DNA from 3 places in the Eubacterium sp. AM05-23 genome. Region 3 is predicted to be linked to each of the others. Evidence: predicted binding sites of a transcription regulator. Region 3 holds the regulator's gene; each other region holds the start of a gene.
The links. The regulator Rex, encoded in region 3, represses fermentation and respiration genes when NADH is low (regulators of the CRP and FNR family bind a similar motif). The targets are predictions, from matches to a motif close to ATTGTTAANNNNTTAACAAT.
Positions count from the first base shown of each region.

Region 1: a site for Rex is predicted at 1,322-1,341, ahead of DW091_RS05890 (butyryl-CoA:acetate CoA-transferase). Genes of this name have one in related genera too.
Region 2: a site for Rex is predicted at 1,906-1,925, ahead of DW091_RS14515 (acetyl-CoA C-acetyltransferase). Genes of this name have one in related genera too.

Region 1 covers NZ_QUDF01000004.1:38,127-41,407, forward strand. The annotation lists gene DW091_RS05880 (hypothetical protein) at 1-196, shown strand, start outside; gene DW091_RS05885 (hypothetical protein) at 309-1,229, shown strand; gene DW091_RS05890 (butyryl-CoA:acetate CoA-transferase) at 1,367-2,719, shown strand; gene DW091_RS05895 (hypothetical protein) at 3,131-3,281, shown strand, end outside.
Region 2 covers NZ_QUDF01000010.1:104,861-108,141, reverse strand. The annotation lists gene DW091_RS14520 (ABC-F family ATP-binding cassette domain-containing protein) at 1-1,641, opposite strand, end outside; gene DW091_RS14515 (acetyl-CoA C-acetyltransferase) at 2,020-3,201, shown strand.
Region 3 covers NZ_QUDF01000002.1:57,715-60,995, forward strand. The annotation lists gene DW091_RS02550 (DUF1538 domain-containing protein) at 1-219, shown strand, start outside; gene DW091_RS02555 (DUF1538 domain-containing protein) at 216-980, shown strand; gene DW091_RS02560 (P-II family nitrogen regulator) at 1,048-1,398, shown strand; gene DW091_RS02565 (redox-sensing transcriptional repressor Rex) at 1,558-2,202, shown strand; cyclic di-GMP riboswitch class I at 2,301-2,384, shown strand; gene DW091_RS02570 (EAL domain-containing protein) at 2,408-3,281, shown strand, end outside.

The sequences.
Region 1 (3,281 bases), on a different contig from region 3:
CGCGGTTAACCTGGTGCCAGAGATCGCCTTTGTCAAAATGCGGGAGTCTGTTCCCGAGCCCTTCCGGGAACTGGTGACCAAGGATTGTTTTAAGATGATCGTGCGGGACTGTACCTCTGTTCTGAGACAGTATAAGGGCCTCGAGATCGTCCGCGTCGAGGCGAAGGACGGCACCTATGTCTCCATCCGGATCTGACAAACGGGGACAGGCAGGAGATAAATATTTACTCTCGATAAAACGATTGCAAAATGCTATACTAAATCAAAAGCTGCTTGAGTATAGCATTTTTTGGAAAGAGGTGTGAATTATGAAACAGGAAATCCACCGGATACGGGGCGGCCTGCTGGCCATTCTGTTTATCCTGCTGTACGCGGCCGTTCAGGCCTTTTATGCCATATATCTTAGCGCGGCGAATCAAAGCTTTTCAGAAAGCGGCGGCGTGGTGGCGGTGCCGTTCTATATCCGGGCCATGTTCTGGGTGTACCTGGTGCTTCTGGGGGCCCTGATCGGGGGCATTGCCAACGACTTTAAACGCCGCAAAGCCCACTTGTCGGTTTTTAACCTGACTGTTGGCCTTGTGATGGCAGCTCTGGGCGCGTCCCTCACGGCCCTTATCGCGGTAGTTCCTCTGCGGGCCTCCCTCGCCAACGCTTCCAGCGGCCTTTTCCTTTTCGGCGGGGTTTTTCTGTATAAGGGGCTGCGCAGCGCGCCCAACCCTGAGCCCGTCTCCAAAAAAATCATGAACCTGATTCTGGCCATTATTCTGATCATGCTCTTTGTCGTCGCCTACGATCAGCTTCAGGCCCATATGACCGGGGCCATGGCGGCTGTGAGCATGGAGGAAAGAGTAGGGGTAACAGGCAAAATCCTCGCGGTTTACAATTTTCTGGTCACGCCGCTGCTCACCCTGCTCCTGGCCGCAGGCGCCTGCTTTGTTGCATGGTTTCGCACGCCGCGGCCAGATTTTGACGTGAGCCACTTGCTTTTCGCCCTGGCCTGCCTGGCGCTTTATGGAGGAACCGTTTATATGATGCTTGACGGACGGATTTTTGCTTCACTTATAAAAAGCCTTCCGGAGTTGTATAAAACCGAAATTGTGAACAGCGTCTGCTCGTCACTGGCCTTTACCCTGCCAGTATTTTCAGGACTTTACCTCCTCAAGGCCTTTTTTAGAGGCGCGCCGGAGGTATGGATCAAAAAAGGCGGTAGAAGCAGCAAAAAGAAATAAGGGAAACGCCAGAATGACAAAAAATTCCACGTAATTTCTCGCTTTTTTTTAAAAACCAGCGGATAGTATGTTATAATAAGGGATAAGTAAACATTGACAATTGTTTAACTAAGAGCAATTCCAAATGGGAGGGAAAAATGAGTTTTATTAAAGAATATGCTGAAAAACTGGTAACGGCAGAAGAAGCTGTCAAGGCTGTAAAATCCGGCGACTGGCTGGATTACGGCTGGTGCTCCGCCACAGCAAGAGAGCTGGATCGGGCACTGGCAGCCCATGTGGTCGAAAACGACCTGGTTGACCTCAAAATCCGCGGCGGGATCCTGATGTGGGTGCCAGAGATTTTTAAAATCGAAAATCCGGCAGATCATATCACCTGGAATTCCTGGCACATGAGCGGCATCGAACGAAAGGCCATTGCCCAGGGCTTCGCCTACTACACACCGATCCGTTACTCCGAAATGCCGAGATACTACCGAGATTCCAAGCAGGATGTGGACGTGGCCATGTTCCAGGTCGCACCGATGGATGATCATGGTTATTTCAATTTTGGCCCCAACGCCTCACATATGATGGCAATGTGCGAACGCGCAAAAACAATCATCGTTGAAGTCAATAAAAATATGCCGAGATGCCTTGGCGGCTTTGAAGAAGCCATTCACATCTCTCAGGTCGATAAAATCGTCGAAGGGCCTAATCCTCTCATGGCAGAGCTGGGCGCCGGCGGTCCCGCAACCGATGTTGACAAAAAAGTTGCCGAGCTGATCGTAGAAGAAATTCCGAACGGCGCATGCCTCCAGCTTGGTATCGGGGGAATGCCAAACGCTGTCGGATCACTCATCGCCGAATCCGATCTGAAGGATCTGGGCGTTCACACCGAAATGTACGTCGATGCCTTTGTCGATATCGCGAAAGCCGGCAAAATCAACGGCTCCAAAAAAAATATCGACCGCTTCCGCCAGACCTACGCTTTTGGCGCAGGTACCCAGAAGCTGTATGATTATATCCACGACAATCCGCAGTGCATGAGCGCGCCGGTAGATTATACCAACGATATCCGCTCCATCGCCGCCATTGATAATTTTATGTCCATCAACAACGCGGTCGACGTTGACCTTTTCGGCCAGGTCAGCTCAGAATCCTCCGGGATCAAGCACATCAGCGGCGCTGGCGGACAGCTCGACTTTGTGCTGGGCGCTTACCTGTCAAACGGCGGAAAGAGCTTTATCTGCTGCTCCTCCACCTTTATGACAAGAGACGGCGAAATGAAATCCCGTATCGTGCCGACCCTGCAGCCGGGCTCCGTTGTCACCGACACCCGCGCGAATATTCACTACCTGGTAACCGAGTACGGCAAGGTCAACCTTAAGGGCCTGTCCACCTGGGAAAAATGTGACGCCATTATCTCCGTAGCCCATCCGGATTTCCGCGACGAGCTCATCGCAGAAGCCGAAAAAATGCATATCTGGAGAAGAACCAACAAAGATAACTAAAACATTCAGGGATCAGCCCAATCCGGGCTGGTCCTTTTTTCATGAGGATGATGTGCCGAATGGGCGCGCCATCCTCCGGCCGCCTTGCGGGCGTCCGATATGGATGAATTTGATCCCGACGTTTAAGAAAGCTTTAATTTATGTAAAAAGACGCAGTGGCCGCAAGCCCGCCCAGAAAGCGGCCTGCAGTGAATAAAAGTATTTTATCGTTAAACAGATAACTAACAAAGGAAACTTTTATCTGAAATTCCTTGATTTTAAAGGATTAACCGTCTATAATGAGGACACAGCCAAAGAACATAGTGACAGAAAAGAAAAAAGTTCGTTTGTTTGGCGATTGCCAGTACGGCGGCGGCAGATGGTCAAATTTGTCCCGCGTGATGTTGGAATGTAAGGAGCCTTTAGTTTAAAATGAAAACGGATAATACGATCAAGAAGGAATATGCAACCTGGGAAGAATTTCAAAACAGGCTTGAGCATGATATGGCAGTGATGAATAATGTGGAAAAAACCAAAAGAAGCAGCGTTACCGTCATTTTCAAAACCGCTGTCGTCAACGAGG
Region 2 (3,281 bases), on a different contig from region 3:
GGTTTTTTGTTCACTGGGTTTACTAATCTTGTCGTCCTGATCCCGGTTTGCGTGCTTTTGCATGTAATCGGTGAAATTACCGGTCTGCACCAGGATATTACCGCGGCCTGTAAAGGAGAAGATAGTATCACACACCCGGTCCAGGAAGTAGCGGTCATGGGAGACGGTGAGCACGCTGCCCTGGAAATCATCCAGGTAATTTTCCAGAATTTTGAGAGTATCGATATCCAAATCGTTGGTGGGCTCGTCTAAGAGCAGAACATTCGGTGCGGACATAAGAATACGGAGCAGATACAGTCGTCTGCGTTCACCGCCGGACAGCTCGGAGATCCGCACCCACTGGGCGTAGCGGTCAAAAAGAAACAGCTCCATCATCTGGGCCGCAGTGATGACTTCACCCCGGGCGTTTTCCACGGTTTCGGCGCCTTCGCGAATGTATTCAATGGCGCGCAGATTCAGATCCATGTCTTCGGATTCCTGGGAGAAATAGCCGATTTTGACCGTGTCGCCGATAACGATGGTTCCACTGTCTGGCCGGATTTTTCCAGCAATCAGATTCAGCAGAGTGGATTTCCCCCTGCCGTTTTTTCCGATGATGCCAATGCGTTCATCGGGCCCGAAAATGTAGCTGAAGTCCTTCACCACGCACTGGTTTTTAAAGGACTTGGACACATGGTCCATGTCTATCACCTGTTTACCAAGTCGGGTGAAGCCTACGTTGATTTCGAGGATATCCTCGCTCAGGTCGGCGGCGCTGTTTTTAATATCCTCGAAGCGTTGAATCCGGGCTTTCTGTTTTGTGCTCCGGGCACGTGCACCGCGCCTGATCCATGCCAGCTCACGCCGGTACAGGTTCTGTCGTTTCTGTTCCATAATGTTTTCGAACTCTTTGCGGGCGACCTTTTTTTCGACGAACTCGGAATAATTGCCGGTGTATTCGTACAGGGCGCCGCCGTCCAGCTCGACGGTTTTGTTCACGACACGATCCAGAAAATAGCGGTCATGTGTGACCATTAAGAGGGCGCCCTTGCGGTTTTCCAGATACTTTTCGAGCCAGGCAATGGTCTCATTATCCAAGTGATTGGTGGGCTCGTCAAGGATTAGGAGGTCGCAGGGGGTCAGGAGTACGGAGGCCATTGCCACGCGCTTGCGCTGCCCGCCGGACAGGGTGCCGATGGTTTTGTCGAAGTCCTTGATACCCAGCTGGGTCAGGATGGTTTCGACCTGGGATTTCAGGTTCCACAGGCCGCCTGCGTCAATGGTATCGGTCAGAGCCAGAAGGTGTTTCTGGAGTTTTTCATCCTCTGGGTAACGCGCCAGGAGATCCAGAGTGCTCTCATAGTCCCGCAGAGTGTTCATCTCCGGCGTGTCGGCCCGGAAGACCTGGGCCAGGACGGTGACATTTGGGTCGAGCTCGGGTGTCTGGGCCAGATACTCAATGCGTTTGCTGCCGTAGATACGGATTTCGCCAGCATCCGGGGTATCCTGCCCGGCGACAATGCGAAGCAGGGAGGATTTCCCAGTGCCGTTAACGCCGATGACGCCGATTTTATCGCTGTCCTCGATGTTGAAACTGATTTTTTCAAAAAGGGTTTTGACACCGTAGGTTTTTTTAAGGTTGATGACGGATAATAGGTTCATGATTTCATTTTCTTTCTTTTAGCTTTTAGCGGTTTTCTTAAGGGCTATTTTAACACAAATTATGCTAAGAAAAAAGAAATCTCAAAATAAGGCTAATTTAAAGCTTTGTTGAGTAGTATAAATATACAATAAAACACCGCTTATGTATGATTTGAGTAGTTATAGGGGGTCAATATACCTGTATATACATATTTCACAAAAAAAGACCGTTTAATAACAGAATTTTCCTGTAATCTATTGCAAATTCGCCAAATATGTGGTAGTATTGTTATATATTTAACAGATACTCCTTTTGTTCTATAAATGGACAGTTGGAGTATAAGATAAATGATTCAAATATTCACATGGAAATGTGAGAATTAATGGAGGGAATTTTAAGTGGCAAAAGAAGTAGTATTAGCTGGTGCTGTACGTACAGCAATTGGTAGTTTTGGTGGTTCTTTAGCAAACGTTCCAGTGGTAGACTTGGGAACCATCGTTATTAAAGAAGCATTAAACCGCGCAGGTGTTAAACCGGAAGACGTTGACGAAGTATTAATGGGTTGTGTATTACAGGCAGCTCAGGGACAGAGCGTCGCTCGTCAGTCCGCTGTAAACGCTGGTATTCCTGTTGAAGTTCCAGCTTTAACACTTAACAATTTATGTGGTTCTGGCCTTAAATGCATCAACCTTGCAGCTGCTATGATCCAGGCTGGAGAAGCGGATATTATTGTTGCTGGTGGTATGGAAAGCATGTCTGGCGCTGCTTATGCTGTTCCTAAAGGACGCTATGGCTACAGAATGGGCGACGGCCAGTTCATCGACACCATGATCAAAGACGGTTTAACCGATGCCTTCAATCACTATCACATGGGTATCACTGCTGAAAATGTAGCAGAACAGTATGATGTAACCCGCGAAGATCAGGATGATTTCGCCGCTAAGAGCCAGCAGAAATGTGAAGCTGCTCAGGCAGCTGGTCGTTTCGACGATGAAATCGTACCAGTTCCGGTTAAAGTTAAAAAAGAAATTGTTGAATTCAAAGTTGATGAATTCCCAAGAAAAGGCGTAACTGCCGAAGGTATCAGCAAAATGCGTCCGGCTTTCAAAAAAGACGGTACCGTAACTGCTGCAAATGCTTCTGGTATCAATGACGGCGCTGCTGCCATCGTTGTTATGTCTGCTGAAAAAGCAAAAGAATTAGGCGTTAAGCCAATGGCTAAATTTGTTGTCGGTGCTTCCGCTGGTGTTGATCCATCCATCATGGGTGTTGGACCAATCTTCTCAAGCCGCAAAGCCTTAGAAAAAGCTGGTTTAACCATCGATGATATGGACTTAGTTGAAGCAAATGAAGCTTTCGCAGCTCAGTCTTGTGCCGTAGGCAAAACTTTAAATATTCCTGAAGATAAATTGAATGTAAACGGCGGTGCTATCGCTCTGGGTCACCCGGTTGGTGCTTCCGGTTGCCGTATCATGGTAACCTTACTGCACGAAATGCAGAAACGCGGCGCTAAAAAAGGTCTTGCAACCTTATGTGTAGGCGGCGGTATGGGCGTGTCCACCATCGTAGAAATGGACTAATTTTGCAAAAGTAAAGGACGAATTACTCGGTAAGCTGCGTGTAGCTGCGGTCAGCGCGCTCATATAGAAATGACAAGACG
Region 3 (3,281 bases):
CTGTCCTTTTTTACGAACCCTGAGATGGCGCCAGTAGCCTTTGATTCCGGCGGCGTCACTACTGGTCCCATCACAGTGCCCTTTATACTGAGTCTGGGCAGCGGGATCACCAGCGGCGTAAGAACCAGCAGGGAAGGAACAGACAGTTTTGGGATGGTTGCCCTGTCCTCGCTGGGACCGGTGTTGGCCGTCATGATTTTGGGGGTGATCTTCAGATGAGCCTGATCAATCATTTATTTCACGGTATGCCGGAGGTGGCATGGGAGGTTTTTCTGGCCATCCTGCCCATTGTTTTGATTTTTCTGTTTTTGAACGTCATTGCGCTGCGGCTGCGGGCTCCTATTATCAAGCGGATTATAGGCGGCTTTGTGGTGACTTACCTGGGGCTGGTGCTGTTTCTCCAGGGCGTAAACATTGCCTTTGTACCGGCCGGCGAATTTTTGGGCACAGCCCTTGCAGAGCTTGAGTACAGCTGGATTCTCATTCCGCTGGGCTTTGCCATCGGTTTTCTGGTCGCCTTTGCCGAGCCAGCCGTCCAGGTCATGGTAAAGCAGGTTGAGGAAATGACCAGCGGCGCCATCAAAGCACGCGTTATGCTGCTTGCGATCTCGCTGGGCGTGGCGTTAGCGGTTATGACGGCCATGATCCGGCTGCTGGCCGGTATTTCGCTCTGGTGGATTTTGATTCCGGGCTATATACTGGCCTTTATTCTCGGCCGCTTTGTGGAGCCGAATTTTCTGGCTATGGCCTTTGATAACGGCGGCGTAGCCACTGGCCCCATGTGCTCGACCTTTATTCTGTCTCTTTCAGTGGCTGTGGCGGGCGCGACGCCAGGACGAAATCCGCTGCTGGACGGCTTTGGCGTGGTAGCGCTGATTGCCCTTGCGCCGATTCTGACAACCCTGCTTCTGGGCTTCTTTTATAAGCAGAAGGAGGCCTACAGGAAAAGGCAGTGTGAAAAGCAGCCGCGTGATTCTTAACCGGTATTGACAGAAGATTTTAATCATATATAATATGTAGATTACTTAGCGAATGATGGAGGAAAAAATGGAAGACAGAAATAAGATTAAGACCGAACTGATTGTGGTGATTGTGGAAAAAGATATGTCCGGCGAGGTCATTGACGCGGCCAAGCAGGGCGGCGCTGACGGAGCGACCGTTATGTATGGCCGCGGGTCCGGCATCCATGAGAACGCCCGGTTTTTCGGCATCACCATTGAGCCTGAAAAGGAGATCGTTCTGATTCTGGTGGACGCGTCCATAAGGAACGCGGTGCTCTGCTCGATCCAGAAGAAAATCGAAATCGACAGGCCGGGCATGGGCATTGCTTTTGTGCTGGATGTGGCCAAGGTGATTGGCAGCCCGCACCTTAACTTGATGTCGGACATCACCGATTAATTGCTTTTAAAGACACCCCGAAGGCGCTTGTTTGCCCGGTTTCTGAAGGAATTAAAAAACTTTGACACTTTTTTAATTAATTCGACCATAAAAATTGACGTTTTTTTAACAACTTGATATAATAAAAAGGATAAGTACGACGCAGGAGGGGAGTGCAGAATGCAAACTTTTTCAAAAAGGGTATCGATGACAGTTGTTAAGCGTCTGCCCAAGTATTACCAGTATTTAACCGATTTACAGGATCAACATATTGAAAAAATCTCGTCTAAGGAGCTGGCGGCTATGATGGGGCTGACCGCCTCGCAGATCCGGCAGGACCTGAATTCCTTTGGCGCTTACGGACAGCAGGGCTACGGCTACAAGGTAAAAGAGCTGAAGGAGGCCATTCGCAAAATTCTGGGGCTTGATCTCCAGTATAACTGCATTATCATCGGTTCTGGGAACCTGGGACATGCCATTGTCAATTACGAGCGCTTTAAGGAAGAGGGCATTCACTTCAAGGCCATGTTCGACGTGGATCCGGATCAGATTGGCAAAAAGGTCGGAGACGTGACCGTGTACCACATGGACGATCTCGACGCCTTTGTGGCGCACCATAAGATTGATATCTGTATCCTGAGTGTACCGCAGAAGGTCGGGCAGGAAACCACAGACCGTGTCGTAGAGCTCGGGATCAAAGCGATTCTAAACTTCGTGCCTCTGGACCTGACGGTGCCGGACGACGTGGTGGTAGAGAGTGTGAACATCACCGACAGTCTGTTTACCTTAACCTACCTGATTAACGAAGAGGAAGAGAACGAATAACCAGAAATACCAGCAGGCTTAAGCCTGCTTTTTTGGTGGAAAATAGGAGTTGTGTTTCAAAAAAATCTATTATATAATAGAGTAAAATATAAACGAGATTAATACTAGGGCAAATCTGCTGAAAGACAGAGACGCAAAGCTACAGGGCCTAAACATACATTGTAGGGTAGCCAGCTGCAGTTAAACCCATAACAGGAGCTGTAAAATGGCAGGAAAAAAGACAAACGAAACCATTGAAAATAATGTTTATAACGTAGCTTTGCGTAATATTTACGACGAGCTCTATGAACTGAACATTACCAAAAATCATTATCGGATCATCTACCATGTAGAGGGTAAATATGTGACGCCGCCAGAAGACGGCGCTTTGACAGACGGTATTGCCGATGTGGCAGCGCACATGATTCACCCGGAGGATTCGAGACGTTTTTTGGATTTTTTTGATATTGATAAAATACACGCGGCACTGGCTTCCGGAAAGACCAGCGTCATTGGAGAGTTCCGTAAGCTTTGGGAGGACGGCGCCTATCACTGGGCCTCGCTGACCGTTTTTCCAGCGGATATTGAAGGCGAGGAGGATGAGATCCTGCTCTGCTTTATCATGGATATTGATTATAAAAAACAGCTGGAAGCCGTTGAGAAGGAAAACCAAAGCCTTCAGAAAAAGCAGATGGATGACGAGCGTTACCGTCTGGTGATTGGGCAGACAAACACCCTGGTATTTGAGTGGAACCCAGAGACCGGAGAGCGCTATTATGCGCCCCGGTTTTCGGAAAATTTTATGGGCAGCTATGACGGCCGGGACATCAAGGAAATCTGGCTTGACGATGGGGTCGTCCACCCCGGCGATATTGAAATATTAAAGCAGAAAATGAGCATGGACGCCATCAGCAACGGGCAGGTAGAGCTGGAAATCCGGCTCTGCAATAAGAAAGGCCGCTATATCTGGTGTAAAATTGTATTTAATGTGCTTTACAATGAGGATGGCGGCATCAGCCGGGTGATCGGTACCCTGAACGACATCGACGAATCCAAGCGCGCGCACGAAACCCTGAAGTACCGGGCAGAGTTTGATATGT